2 regions of the Rubricoccus marinus genome follow, and region 2 is predicted to be linked to the other one. Evidence: predicted binding sites of a transcription regulator. Region 2 holds the regulator's gene; the other holds the start of a gene.
What was found. The regulator HrcA, encoded in region 2, represses chaperone genes, less so after heat shock. The targets are predictions, from matches to a motif close to TNTTAGCACTCNCNNNNNGNGAGTGCTAANA.

Region 1 (7,095 bases), 1.0 Mb from region 2:
ACCGTTTGCTCGGGAGACGACTCGGGTGGCGGCGTCAGCGAAGGCGGCGCGACTTCGTCCGCCACGACGGGCTGCGCGCGCTCCGAACCGCCATCGGGCTCGGCTGCGACGCCCTCCAGCGACAGGCGAAGCACGTACGGACGGATCTCGATCTCGCCAGAGGCGCCCAGGTCCACCCGGTCGATCCGCTCTGTTTCGCCAGATCGGTAGGTGCCGTTGGACGATCCTTCGTCCTGGACGACAATGGCGAAGTCTCCGGCGCCGGCTTGCAAGTGAACCGTCGCGTGGCGGCGGCTGACGCGGCCGTCTTCGAGCTGGATCTCGGCGTCGTCCCGCGACCCGATCGCCGCTGGCGGGCGGACACGCGCCTCGCCGGTCGCACCGTTCTCCACGTTTCGCCATGCCACCACAATGTGCGGACGGGCAGCTACAACGGGTTGTGCAGCGATGCGAACCGTCGCGTTCGGGTCCACGCGCACGGTTTCGACGCTCGCGGCCTCTGGCGCCAGAGGCGCGGCGATAAACGAGACGTGGCCCAGGCGGAAGCGGCCAGAACTGTCCAAGGACTCGCTCTCGATCCGAGCGTCGCCGACGAACGTGCCGTTCGCGCTGTTCAGGTCCGTAAGCGTCAACACGCCAGAGGCTTCGCTGAGCTCTGCGTGGCGGCGCGAGAGCTGCGGGTCGCTGATCTCGAGGTCGCCCTCTCGGCCGATGACGACCGGCACGCTGCCCGTCCATTCGCCGTCGCCTTCGGGGCCGGTCCAGGTAATCGTTACGGTCATGCTCACTCTTGGATAAAGACGGTTTCGGCACTCGCCAGCGCGAAGCCGCAGTGGACGCACATCCCTTCCGGCGCGTAGTCCTGCACGCGGTTGCAGTTGTGGCACCTCAGCTTTCGAGGGCCCGCCGTCGCTCTATGGTAGACGGCCTCGATCTCCGACGCGCCGATCCGAATTCGGTCCGTCGCCGCTAGCCGCGCGGTTTCTCCCTGACGAAGCTTTCCCGCGTGAGAGTCCACCCGCGCGCCGTTTTGGCCGATCACGCGGATGCTCGGAGCGCCGCCGTCCCAGATAATCTCCGCGTGGCGGCGGTGAACCGTCCGGTCGTCTGCTGGGAGCGACACGTCGCAGGCCGGGTCGCGCCCGATCACGGCCGATTGCCCTTGCGCGAAGGCGCGCTCGTGGTGGTGTGAACGGTGGCTCCAGCGGAGGGTGAGCGTTTGCATCAGGTCGCCCAGGTGGCGAGAGCGGAGTAGTTGTCGTGGCGCCCGTCTGCGCGGGCCGTGAGGCGTGCCTCCATGGCCGAAAGCCACGCCTCTGGCGACGAGGCTGCCGCGAGATCGGCTTCCATCTCCTCCTCCTCGACGAGCTCCCAGAACCCATCGGAGCACAGGAGGAGGGCGTCGCCGGACTGGACGCCAGAGGCCTCGGCGATGGTGGCGCGCGGCGCGCTGTTGCCGCCGACGGCCTGGAGCAGCCGGTTGCGGTCCGGGTGCCCGCGCACGTCCGCCGGGCCGATCTCGCCCGCTTCCACGAGAGCCTGAGGAACGCTGTGGTCCGTGGTGCGCCCGGCGATGCGGCCCTCACGGAAGTGGTAAAGGCGTGAGTCCCCGACGTGCCCCCACCGTACCTGCTGGCCTCTGGCGACGGCGACGACCAGCGTGGTGCGCATCGAGTCCAGCGACGGCGACCCTTCCTGCAACGTGCGGACAACCGATTGCGCGCGGTTGATGCACCGCTGAACGGTCTCGGCGTCGGTCCCCGGCCGGTTCTCGAACGCGGTCAGCGCGCCTTCTACGGCGGCTTCGCTCGCCACCTCGCCAGAGGCGTGGCCGCCGAGGCCGTCTGCCAATACCCAGCACGTCGCCCCGTCCGCTTCGCGCCACCCCGCGCAGTCCTGGTTGGTGGCGCGGCCTCCAGCGTGGGAGAGCGGGGGAGCGGTCTGGAAGGGCATCGGCGTCGCGAGGGCTCGCACGAGGATAGCGAGCACGTTGGGATTTCCTCTGCCCTCTCCATCGTGGAAGCGCTCGGAAGCGGCTCACGCGCCAGCGGTTTTTCTCGCTCTGGCGCCAGAGGCAGCACAAAAAACGGGCGGCCCTCCGAAGAGAGCCGCCCGAATCGGCCTCTTGCGAGGCCGTGGCGCGAGCGCCAGAGGCTAAAAGCCTGAGCTTAGAAGCCCATGCCGCCGCCCATGCCACCCATGTCGGGGGCACCGCCCATCGGCATCGCTGCCTCGGGCTCAGGCTTGTCGCTGATAACAGCCTCGGTCGTGAGCAGGAGGCCTGCAACCGACGCGGCGTTCTCGAGAGCCGTGCGCGTGACCTTGGTCGGGTCCACGACGCCCATCTCCAGGAGGTCACCGTAGGCCTCGGTGCGAGCGTTGAAGCCGTAGGCTCCGCTGCCCTCCTTGACCTTGTTCACAACCACGGAGCCTTCGAGGCCCGCGTTGTTCACGATCGTGCGGAGCGGCTGCTCCAGCGCGCGGCGGATGATCTCCACGCCGATCTGCTGATCCTCGTTGTCGACCTCGCAGCTATCGAGAGCGGGGAGCGCGCGGACGAGCGCGACACCACCACCGGGGACGATGCCTTCCTCGACGGCCGCACGGGTCGCGTGGAGTGCGTCCTCGACGCGGGCCTTCTTCTCCTTCATCTCGGGCTCCGTGGAGGCACCGATCTTGATGACGGCGACGCCGCCGGACAGCTTCGCGAGGCGCTCCTGGAGCTTCTCACGGTCGTAGTCCGAGGTCGTGGTCTCCATCTGAGCCTTGATCTGATTGATCCGGGCCGTGATGCCGTCCTGTGCGCCGGCACCGTCCACGAGGGTCGTGTTGTCCTTCGTGATGACGACGCGCTTGGCGCGGCCGAGCGTGTCCAGCGTCGCGTTCTCCAGCTTGTAGCCCATCTCCTCGGAGAGGAGCTCGCCACCGGTGAGCGTCGCGATGTCGCCGAGCATAGCCTTGCGGCGGTCGCCGAAGCCAGGGGCCTTAACGGCGGCCACGCGGAGCGTGCCACGGAGCTTGTTGACCACGAGCGTTGCGAGGGCCTCGCCGTCGATGTCCTCTGCGATGAGCAGCAGGGGAGCGCCGGTCTGCGCGACCTTCTCCAGCACGGGAAGGAGATCCTTCATCGCGCTGATCTTCTTGTCGTGGATGAGCACGAGCGCGTCCTCGAGGACGACCTCCATGTTCTCTGGGTCCGTCACGAAGTACGGCGACAGGTAGCCGCGGTCGAACTGCATGCCGTCGACGGTGTCGAGCGTCGTCTCGGTGCCCTTGGCCTCCTCGACGGTGATGACGCCGTCCTGACCGACCTTGTCCATCGCGTCAGCGATGAGGTCGCCGATCTCCTGGTCGTTGTTGGCGGAGATCATGCCGACGTTGGCGATCTCAGCCTTGCCGCCCACGTCGCGGGACTGCTCGCGGAGGTTGGCGACGATGGTCGTCACGGCCTTGTCGATGCCGCGCTTGATGTCCATCGAGTTGGCGCCGCTCATGACGGACCGGAGGCCCTGGTTCATGATGGCCTGCGCGAGGACCGTGGCGGTCGTCGTGCCGTCACCGGCAACGTCGGAGGTCTTAGAGGCGACCTCCTTGACCATCTGCGCGCCGACGTTGGCGACTTTGTCTTCGAGCTCGATCTCCTTGGCGACGGTGACACCATCCTTGGTGACGGTCGGAGCTCCGAACTTCTTCTCGATGATGACGTTGCGGCCCTTAGGACCGAGCGTCACCTTGACGGCGTTGGCGAGGGCGTCGACGCCCGCTTTGAGCGTGTCGCGTGCCTCGACGTCGAAGTGAATCTGCTTAGGCATTGTAGTGGGTTGGGTTCAGTAATCGGGAGCCGCTGGCGGCGGTCGCGCGGGGACGGGCGCGGCGCCAGAGGCCGGGGCGTCTCGCAAGAGGCACGGGGCCTCTGGCGGGACTAGTCGTTGACGATGCCGAGGATGTCGGACTCGCGCATGATGAGGACGTCCTCACCGTCGAGCTGGATCTCCGTCCCGGCGTACTTGCCGTAGAGAACGGTGTCGCCCTCCTGCACGGTCATGTCGATCTTGGTGCCGTTCTCGACCTTGCCGGGTCCGAAGGCGATGACCGTGCCGCGCTGCGGCTTCTCCTTGGCGGAGTCGGGGATGTAGAGACCGCTGGCGGTCTGCGTCTCGGCTTCCTGAGCCTTGACGACCACGCGGTCGGCGAGCGGCTTGATGCTGGCCATGATGGGAATGGGATGGGGTGTGTCAGAAGGTTTAGCACTCTCGGGTGCTGAGTGCTAAAGGTACACGCGCCTTCCCCGACTAGCGATCCACGAGGGCCGCGAAGCGTGTGTTAAGCCTTGGCTGAGCAACCGAACCCTGAGCGTCGCTTCTTGCCTGTCCAGCAAGTCCTCGGCCGCCGACGCGACATGCATCTAATGTGAAGGCTCTCCGTAGCTTCTCGCATGACACCTCGCGCCGACATCCGATTGCCCCCGACCCTCGCATGGGGGATCGGGTCAATTCTGGCGGTGCTTTTCCTGGGGCTGGCGTTCCTGCCTCCGCTCGTGGACGGCTTCGCCAGAGGCGCGTTGATGCACGGGTTCTCGTTCGTGTGCCATCAACTGCCGGAGCGGTCGGCCTCCATCGGCGGAGCGCCTCTGGCGTTGTGCCACCGGTGCACCGGCATCTTTGCCGGGTTCACGCTCGGGCTCGTCGTTGGGCCTCTGGCGGTCCCCTCGTTCGTCCAGGGCGTGAAGCGCGTGTTCTCGCGCGTGTCCCCCAAGCACCGCGCGCTGGCCGTGTTGCTCGCCGCTGGCGTTCCGACGCTTGTCGACTGGATGCTCGGCGCCAGCGGCCTGTGGATGAACACGCCCGTCTCTCGAACAGTGACCGGCCTATTCCTCGGGCTCGTCGCGGGTCTGCTCGTCGCCAGAGGCTTGCTGGAGCAGCGGGCCGTGGTCATGTCTTCCTCACCCACCCTCACGTAGTTATGCCATCTAAGAATCAGTCCATCATCATCGGTGTCGCCGTCGGCGTCGTCCTCGGGATCATCTTTGCCTTCCTGGCTTCCTCTGGCGGTCAGGCCGGTCAGATCATCGGCGGGTGCGGAGCGTGCCTGGTCGCGCTTCTCGCGCCAATGGCGGCCGTCTGGCACTACACCAACACCTACAACCTGACGATCCCAGCCGGGCAAGGCGCTGGGCTTGGCGCCATCGTTGGGGCGGTCAGCTCCTTGATTGGCGGGCTGATCCAGCAGCTGCTGATCCGCGTCGGCGTGTTCCCCGATCCCATCGTGGCTGCCCGTGAGCAGCTAGAGGCGCAGGGAATGGACGCGGCGCAGATCGAGCAGGCGCTAGGATTCGCTCAGACGATGAGCAACCCGGTGATCGGCCTCGTGGTGGGCCTCATCATCGGCGCCCTCGTTGGCGCGATTGGCGGTGCGATCGGCGCGTCCGTCTTTAAGAAGGGCGGCATGGTCGACGAGTTCGACGTGTAGCCTCTGGCGCCAGAGGCCGCAGCGGGCCGCTCGGGAGACCGGGCGGCCCGTTTAGCGTTTGTGCGGGCGCCGCGCTTTCCACGGTCCGCCAAAGATCTCCGAGAGCACGAGCGCGTCCTGCGCTTCCTTTGGATCGCGAAGCCGCTCGCGCCACTGGCCGGCGACCGAGAGGCGGCGGGGCAGCGGCCGTGCGCGGCCGTGCGCGCCGGCATCGAGGTGGCCGGGCGGGTGCTCGGTCACGTCGCGCCCTCGGGGAAGGCGCTCAAAGCGTTCTTCCGAGAACGGGCTGTCCAGGCCATAGCCGTGGACCTCGTGGGGCGTTTGGGCGGCGCTGGAGAAGTCGCGCTCGGCGCCAAACGATCCTTGCGCGTGGAATTCCTCGACGCGCGACGCGGGAATTCTGGACGCCGGGACCGTGGAGGAGGGGACCGGCTTGGCTTCCAGCGTGTCCGGAGACTCCAGGGGCTTCTCGACCTCTCGCGTCTCGACGGTCTCGCCAGCGGCCTCGCGCATGGCCTCGTCCATCTGGCGCATGAAGTCCTGGAACGGCGTCGCGCCACGCGTCTCGCCAGAGGCGACGGGCTCGGCGGTGCTCTGCCTTTGAGCCTTCGCCTTGTTCTTGCGCACCGCGTTCCACAGGTAGAACCCCGCGACGCCGAGGATCCAGATGAGTTCGAGGAGAGAGGAGTCCATGGGGCGGGCTGGCGTTTGAGGCCGAACGAAAAAGAGGCGAGCGGAGTTGCCGCTAGAACAGCGAAGGTTGCCGCGATGCCGCCTGGATGGCGTCCAGAATCTTTCGGTTGGCGCGAGGGAAGGCGAAATCGTCCAGTTGGTCGGGCCGCACCCACTGGACGGGCTCGCCGCTGGCGCTAACAGGCTCGCCAGAGGTACCGGCGGGCGGCGCCTCTGGCGAGAGCGTGCACCGGAAGGCGTGGAGCGTGACCGTGAAGTGCGAGTACGCGTGGTCCACGCGTGCGACCTCGGGGCCGACGTCCACGCTCAGGCTTAGCTCCTCCGCCACTTCGCGCGCGCAGGCCTCTGGCGCGGTTTCGCTGGGCTCCACCTTGCCGCCGGGGAACTCCCAGAGCCCGCCCAGCATGGCGTCCTCGGGACGTCGCTGGATAAGGAGGCGACCGTCGCCGTCGGTGATCAGGGCGACCGCGACGGTCTGGTGCGGGACGGGTTTGCGCTTGCTCACCACCGGGAACGCCTCGGGGTCTCCTCCAGCGCGCGCGGCGCACACGGTCGCCAGAGGGCAAACGGCGCAAGCGGGCGAGCGCGGCGTGCAGACCGTTGCGCCCAGTTCCATCACGGACTCGTTAAAGCGGGCAGGGCGCTCTCTGTCGAGCAGGCCCGTCGCGAGGTCTTGAAGCGCTTTGCGGGTGACGGGCGCACGCGAATCCTGCTCGACGGCGAACACGCGCGCGAGAACGCGGATCACGTTCCCGTCCAGCACCGCCAGAGGCTGACCGAACGCGAGTGAGAGGACCGCGGCGGCGGTGTACGGCCCGACGCCAGGGAGGGCGCGCACGGCGTCTTCGTCGGCTGGAAACGCGCCGCCGTGCTCGGCGACGATCTGCTGCGCCGCGCGGTGGAGGTTGCGGGCTCGCGAGTAATAGCCCAATC
Region 2 (7,095 bases):
TCTCCCGCCGGAGCGCAGGACGCGCCAGAGGACCCCGTCGTGCTCGTCATCCACGGCGGCGCCGGGACCATCACGAAGGCCAACATGACCGACGCGCAAGAGGCCTCGATTCGCGCCTCGCTGGAGGCGGCGCTGAGGGCGGGCCACGCCGAGATCGAAGCGGGGCGCCCGGCGCTGGACGCCGTGGTCGCCGCGATCCACCTCATGGAAGAGGACCCGCAGTTCAACTCCGGCCGCGGCGGCGTCTTCGCCGCCGACGGGACGGTCCGCCACGACGCGTCCATCATGGACGGCGCGACGGGCATGGCCGGGGCCTCGTCCAACACGCAGCACGTGCGCCACCCGATCTCGCTCGCGCGGGCCGTGATGGAGAACAGCCCGCACGTGCTCCTGACCGCCGAAGGCGCCGAGGAGTTCGCGCTGCAGCAGGGCCTCGAAACCGTGCCCAACACGTACTTCCACACCGCGAGCCGCCGCGCCGCGCTGGACCGCGTGCAGCAGCGTGAGCGCGAGGCCATGAACGACGCCACCGGCGCCAACGGCGTGCCTCTGGCGCCAGAGGCGGGCACGCCCGCATGGATCGCGCCCGAGGACTGGCAGATGAAAGGGACCGTCGGCGCCGTCGCGCTGGACAACGGCGGGCACCTCGCGGCCGGCACGTCCACGGGCGGCATGACCAACAAGCGCTGGGGCCGCGTCGGCGACAGCCCCATCATCGGCGCGGGGACCTACGCCATGGACGAGACCTGCGGCGTGAGCGCGACCGGCCACGGCGAGTACTTCATCCGCCTCGCTATCGCGCACGACATCGCGGCGCGTGCGAAGTACCTCGGCGAGACCTGCGCCGAGGCCGCCGACCACGTGATCAACACCACGCTGACCGAGGCCGGCGGGACCGGCGGCGTCATCGTGCTGGACGCCTCTGGCGAAGCGGGCCTCCCGTTCAACACGGAGGGCATGTACCGCGGGACCATCACGCGCTCCGGCAAGGTGATGACGGCGATGTACGGCGAGTAGCGCCTCAGGCGCCAGAGGCCTCTGGCGCGTGGGCCGCTCGGTAGACTGCGATCGCCTCGGCCACGCGCTTGAGGTCTCCTGAGACGCGCGTGTGTGGGACATCGAAGGTCTCAGATTCCGTCCGCACCGTTAGCGTTTCTGCGCCGTCCTTCCATTGGACCTGTGTTTCCAGCACGGACGGCCAGGCGAGCCGTTTCGTGGTGCCTGCGGCTGCGAGGTACATCCCCTCGGGGGTGAGGGTGACCGCGGGGTGGTGCGCGAGCGCCCACCGGTACTTCGCACGGTACGCGAGAGCTGTCGCGATAAGGATCAGGAGCCCGAAGAGGAAAGCTTGTGTTGGGCTTGAGATCGTTCGCCCGATGTGCGGCGGCTCGCTAACGAAAACGCTCGGTGTGAGGACCATGACGCCACCCAGTGCTGTCGCCATGCAGGCGAGCAGCGTCGCGGGAAAGAGGCTTGCGCGCGAGTCCGCGAAACGGGTCGTGACAAACGGATCGACGGTCGGCACGAAGAGCGGTGTAGGAGCTAAGGGGCGGAGGCGAGGTCGCAAAATATCCGGCAGGCCCTCGGTGTTGGTTTCGCCAGAGGCCGACCTGCTGTGGACCGCTCGCCAGCGGCTCCGCCAGAGGCCCTCGGTCAAAAAGGTGCCAAACGTGCGCGCCTGCGCATGCCGTTCACAACTGCGGCCGCGTGTTGTCGTTGTTTGGGCCACAGCGTCGTTTGGCCGATATGTTCAGCCCTCACGACTGCGAGGACCCGATGCCCCAGCCGCTCCACACCCCTTCTGCCTCTGACCGCGCCTCGCTGCGCGGCGGGAATCCGTTCGGCCTCTCCGAGCGCGAGCGGGACGTGCTCGGTCGGATCGTGCAGCGGTTTATCCAGAGCGCGTCGCCCATCGGCTCCAAGGCCCTCGCGGACGACTTCGAGCTGTCCAGCGCCTCGCTCCGCAACACGATGCGGACGCTGGAGGAAGCGGGTTTCCTCGGGCACCCGCACACGTCGTCCGGCCGCGTGCCCACGCAGCAAGGCTACCGGCTGTACGTGGATGAGCTGATGGACGTGCGCGGCCTCTCCTCGCGCGACGCCGACCTCTTGCGCGACACCGTCACGCGGCGCCTGGGTGACCTGGAGGCCGTCGCGCGGGACTCCAGCCGCTTGCTCGGCCGGCTCGCGCAGCTCCTCGGCGTTGTCCTTACGCCGCGTCTCTCGACGGGCGTGTTGGACCGCCTCGAAGTCGTGCCGCTCTCCTCGCACCGCGTCCTCTTCGTACTCGCCATCCGCGGCGGCTTCGCCCGGACCGTGCAGGCCGAGGTCGAGATCCCGGTCGATACGAACCACCTGGACCGCGTGGTGCAGCGCCTCAACGAGCGACTGAGCGGCCTCACGCTAGACGAGATCCGCCAGACCGGCGCCGACCGCCTCCACGACCTCGCCTCTGGCGACCAGACCGGCGTCGTCCGCGTGGTCCTGCGCGAGGCGCCCGACCTTTTCCGCGACCCGTCCCCCGAGCGGCGCGCGTCGATCAGCGGCGCGCAGCACATTGTGAGCCAGCCCGAGTTCTCCGCGCCCGAGACCGTCCGCGAGGTCGTCGAACTGGCCGAGAGTGAGGACGTGGTCGTGCACCTGCTCGAAACGCCGGCGCTCGTGGACCCCTCCGCGCCCGAGAAAGCCGTGGTCCTCATCGGCCGCGAGACCGAGCACTCCAGCGGTGCCTACTCCATCGTTGCCGCGCCGTACCGGCAGGGCGGCGCCAGAGGCGCCGTGGCCGTGATCGGCCCCACCCGCATGGACTACCCCCGCGCCGTCGCCCTCGTGGAGCACGTCGCGGGCCTCCTCACCGATTCCCCCGACTAACCTCACCTCGGATGCCGACCGACCCCAACGTCCCGACCTCCGGGCCTCTGGCGCCAGAGGCGCAGCCCGCTGGAACGCCCCCCGCCGGGGCGCAACAGGACGGCCCCGGCGCATCGGTCCGAGACGACGTACGCAACCAGATGAAACAGGACGACCCCGCCGACGTGGCCGTAAACGCCGTGGACGAGCTGGCCGAGCAGGCCACCGAAATGGAGCGCCTCCGCGAGGAGAACAAGTCGCTCCAGGACCAACTCCTCCGCCGCGCCGCCGAGTTCCAGAACTACCGCCGCCGGACCGACGAGCAGCGCAGCGCCGATGAGGCCCGCGCCCGCGATTCCATTTTGGTCCCCTTCCTGGAGATCTACGACGATCTCCGCCGCTCGCTCGACGCCTCGCGGCGGCAGGGCAAGCAGGACGGCGAGGGCACGTCGCCAGCGTTCGAAGCACTCGCCGAGGGCATCGAGCTCGTGTTCAAGAAGTACGGCAGCACGCTGGAGAAGATGTGCGTCGAGCGCATCGAGGCCACCGGGCAGCCGTTCAGCGAGGACCTCCACGAGGCGATGATGCAGCAGCCCGCTCCCGACGCCGACACGCCTTCGGGCACCGTTCTTGCGGAAATCCAGCCCGGATACCGCATCGGCGACCGCATTCTGCGCCACGCGCGCGTCATCGTCGCCGGATAGCGCCGACCTCCGCCTCGCGCCTCTGGCGCACCCCTATGGCTACCGAGACCACTGACTTTTACGAGATCCTAGGCGTCGAGCGCGACGCGTCGCCAGAGGCCATCAAGAAGGCCTACCGCAAGCGCGCGATGGAGTCGCACCCGGACCGCAACCCGGGCGACGCCGAGGCAGAGCGCCGCTTCAAGGAGGCGGCCGAGGCGTACGAAGTCCTCTCCGATGCCGACAAACGCGCCCGTTACGACCGGTTTGGCCGCCAGGGACTCGGCGGCGCGGCCTCTGGCGGAGGCGCGGGATTTAACGACATCTCGGACATCTTCTCCGCCTTCTCCGACATCTTCGGGCAGGACCCGCGCTTCAGTGGGGGCGGCTTCGGAGGCGCCCGGCGCCGTCGCGGCCAGGGCCGTCCGGGCTCGGACCTCCGCGTCCGGCTGGAACTCACGCTCGAAGAGATCGCCGAAGGCGTGGAGCGCCAGCTCAAGCTGCGCAAGTTCATCGCCTGCGAGGTGTGCGATGGGTCGGGTGCCGAAAACGGAGACGCGGGGTTCGAAACGTGCCCCACGTGCGCCGGCCAAGGCGAGGTCCGCACCGTCACCAACTCCATTCTCGGCCAGTTCGTCAACGTCCAGCCGTGCCCCACGTGTGCGGGTGAGGGCCGGATCGTCGTAGACAAGTGCTCGGTCTGTGAGGGAGAGGGCCGCACCAAGGGCGAGGAGACGATCACGGTCGAAGTGCCTGCGGGCGTCTCGGGCGGGCACTACCTCCAGATCCGTGGGGCCGGCAACGCGGGCGTCCGTGGCGGCGCACCCGGCAACCTCCGCGTCGAGATCAACGAAACGCCCCACGAGGACTTCGCCCGCGACGGCCTCGATGTGCTCCACGACCTGCACCTCTCGTTCCCCGATGCCGCGCTCGGCACCGAGGTGGACGTGCCCACCCTCCGCGGCCGCGCCAAGCTCCGCATCGATCCCGGTATCCAGAGCGGGCGCGTTCTCCGGATGCGCGGACGGGGCCTCCCCGAGATCGGCGGCGGCCGCAAGGGAGACCAGATGGTCCACGTCCACGTGTGGACGCCCCAAACCCTCTCGCCGGCGCTTACGGAAGCGTTAGAGCAGCTCCGTTTGGAGCCCGAGATGACGCCCAAGCCAGAGAGCCGCGAGAAGCGCTCCTTCTTCTCGCGCGTGAAAGACGCCTTCGCGGGCTAGCCTCTGGCGGAACGGCCCTGGTCACGCCAGAGGCCTCTGGCGCGGCGGAATCCCCGCCGCGCATCGGGCGGTACAGGGGGGCATGGACGCCACGCCCCACGACCCCGCCCCGACCGATCAGGCCGCCGAGCGGCCCGGCTCTGTCCCCGCTGACGGGGAGAGCCTGCGCGAAACGCTCCGCCAATGGGCCTCGCCGGTCGTGGTGGTGACCTGCGTCGGCGCCAGAGGCGCGCGGGGGGCCACGATCGGCTCGTTCGCGAGCGCGAGCCTCGCGCCGCCGCTCGTGACGTTTAACGTGACGCACGGCACGCGCTTCCACGAAGCGCTAGAGACGGCGCCGAGCTTTGCGGTCCACCTCCTCGCGTCGGAGCAGGCGGACACAGCCGCCCGCTTCGCCATTCCAGATCTAGAGGACCAGCTGGAAGACATTGCGCACTGGCCCACTTCGCGCGGCCTGCCTCTCTTGGACGGCACGCTCGGGATTCTTCTCTGCCGACCGCACGCGCGCGTGGAGATCGGAGACCACACGCTGGTTGTCGGTCGCGTGGAAGAGATCGTGCCCGGGCGCGAGGGCGACCCACTGCTCTACCTCCAGCAGTCGTATCGCGGCGTCGGAGCGGAGGTCTAAGCCTCTGGCGCCAGAGGAGAGTTGTCTGTGTCGGGCATCGGTTGTCCGTCGTACGCGCCGAGGCCGAATAAGGCGTAGTCGTAGCGGCAGGGATCGCTGGGGTCCATCGCGCGGCAGGCGGCGGTGAGCTCAAGCGCCGCGCGCCAATCGTCGTACGAGCGCTGAAGCAAGCCAAGCCGGCGGGCTTGCCGCCCAGTGTGCACATCTAAGGGGAGAAGCAACTGCGACGGCGCGATGCCGCGCCAGAGGCCGAAGTCAACGGGGCCGGGCCGCACCATCCAGCGCATGTACATCGAGAGGCGCTTGCAGGCGCTGCCCGTCTCTGGCCGCGCGAGGTGCTTCTTCAGCCGCGTCGGCGTGCCCGGAACGATGGTCATAAGCGTCTGGGACAAGCCTTGCAGCGCTGGGCCGATGTGCGGAGCCTCTCGCGGGAGGTGCGCAAGCGCGAGGGACTCGATAGAACCGTAGCGCTTGAGAACGGCTTGGAGCGCGAGCGTGAGCGCGACCGCGTCGCCAGAGGTGAACGTGCGGTGCTTGAAGCCGTCCAGCCTGTGGCCGTCGCGAGAGGCGTCAAACGTGCGCACGAACCGCGCAGGGGCGTAGTCCATGCGTTCCATCAGCTCCGCCAGCTTGGCGAGCATGATGTTGCGGCGTCCCCACGCGAGAACGGCCGCAAAAAGCCCGGCCACCTCTCGGTCGGCCGGGCTCTCGAACGCGTGCGGGATGGAGACGGGATCGTCTCCTATAAATGCTGTCCGCTCGTAGCGCCCGACGAGCGCGTTCAATTCTGCGCGCAACGCCTCTGGCGGAGGCGGAACGGCAGGGAACGACGCGGCGGGGTCCTTCGAAGCAGGCAGCGGTCGGCTCACTCCTCGTCGGCGGGGCGGCCCATCGTCTTCGGCGCGGCACCAGAGTCGTCGGACTCCTCGCCAGAGGCCTCTGGCGTGTTCACGTTGTGCACGTCCTCGCCTGCGGCGGTCGCGCGAGCCTTTTCGGCCTCTTGCGCGGCGACGGCCTCGGGGTCGCGCTCGACCTCCAACGTCACGTCGGCCACGAGGGCGGCGGCGGCGCCCACGGCAGCGAGCATCGGGTTGAGAAGGAGTGCCGCGGCGCCAAAGCCGGCCCCGACGGTGAGGGGAATCTCGAAGAGCGTCTTCTCCCCCTTGCGGAGCGAGATGCGACGCACGTTGCCTTCTTCAATCAGCTCGCGCACCTTGTCGACGATCTGGTTGGAGGCCACCTTGACCTCTTCGACGGCGACAGCGGCGCGGTCCTTGGCGGTATCGGCGAGGCGGGACGCCTCATCTTGGACGTCTTTCAGGGAAGGGCGGGAGCTCATGGGCGTGTGGGGGAGAGGGGAGCGCTCTCCACGGCCAAGCGCGCCGTTTTGTTTCGGATGTGGAGGAAGAGACACCCCACCCGTTTCGAATCGGAACGGTCGCCAGAGGCCCAGTTCTGCGCCCTCTGACGGGCATTCGGGCATGCGTGGGCATTCGGAAGGGCCGCAAGCGCAGGAAAACGCACCCTTTGGACTGTTTATACCGCTGATGTCGGGGTGGCACGCGCCAGAGGCCTCCTTCGGCACGGCTCTGGCAAGAGGCCTCATCACGAACGGGACGCCACCCCACGGCGCCCAGATTGAATCCGGGTCCACTCTGGGCCCTTCACTCCGGGGCGCCACGCTCCAACCAATACACCCCCAATATCATGG

Region 1: the regulator HrcA is predicted to act here: its motif matches at 4,243-4,273, upstream of groES (co-chaperone GroES).

The regions. Positions count from the first base shown of each region.
Region 1 covers NZ_MQWB01000001.1:1,656,450-1,663,544, forward strand. Annotated here, with positions in the region: gene BSZ36_RS06855 (FHA domain-containing protein) at 1-782, opposite strand, end outside; gene BSZ36_RS06860 (FHA domain-containing protein) at 785-1,225, opposite strand; gene BSZ36_RS06865 (PP2C family protein-serine/threonine phosphatase) at 1,225-1,953, opposite strand; gene groL (chaperonin GroEL) at 2,169-3,812, opposite strand; gene groES (co-chaperone GroES) at 3,923-4,213, opposite strand; gene BSZ36_RS06880 (DUF2085 domain-containing protein) at 4,436-4,960, shown strand; gene BSZ36_RS06885 (DUF4199 family protein) at 4,963-5,469, shown strand; gene BSZ36_RS06890 (hypothetical protein) at 5,521-6,162, opposite strand; gene mutY (A/G-specific adenine glycosylase) at 6,215-7,095, opposite strand, start outside.
Region 2 covers NZ_MQWB01000001.1:622,828-629,922, forward strand. Annotated here, with positions in the region: gene BSZ36_RS02405 (isoaspartyl peptidase/L-asparaginase family protein) at 1-1,017, shown strand, start outside; gene BSZ36_RS02410 (hypothetical protein) at 1,022-1,525, opposite strand; gene hrcA (heat-inducible transcriptional repressor HrcA) at 1,777-2,871, shown strand; gene BSZ36_RS02420 (nucleotide exchange factor GrpE) at 2,883-3,554, shown strand; gene dnaJ (molecular chaperone DnaJ) at 3,590-4,756, shown strand; gene BSZ36_RS02430 (flavin reductase family protein) at 4,839-5,384, shown strand; gene BSZ36_RS02435 (TIGR02757 family protein) at 5,381-6,253, opposite strand; gene BSZ36_RS19185 (DUF4342 domain-containing protein) at 6,250-6,723, opposite strand; gene BSZ36_RS02445 (hypothetical protein) at 7,092-7,095, shown strand, end outside.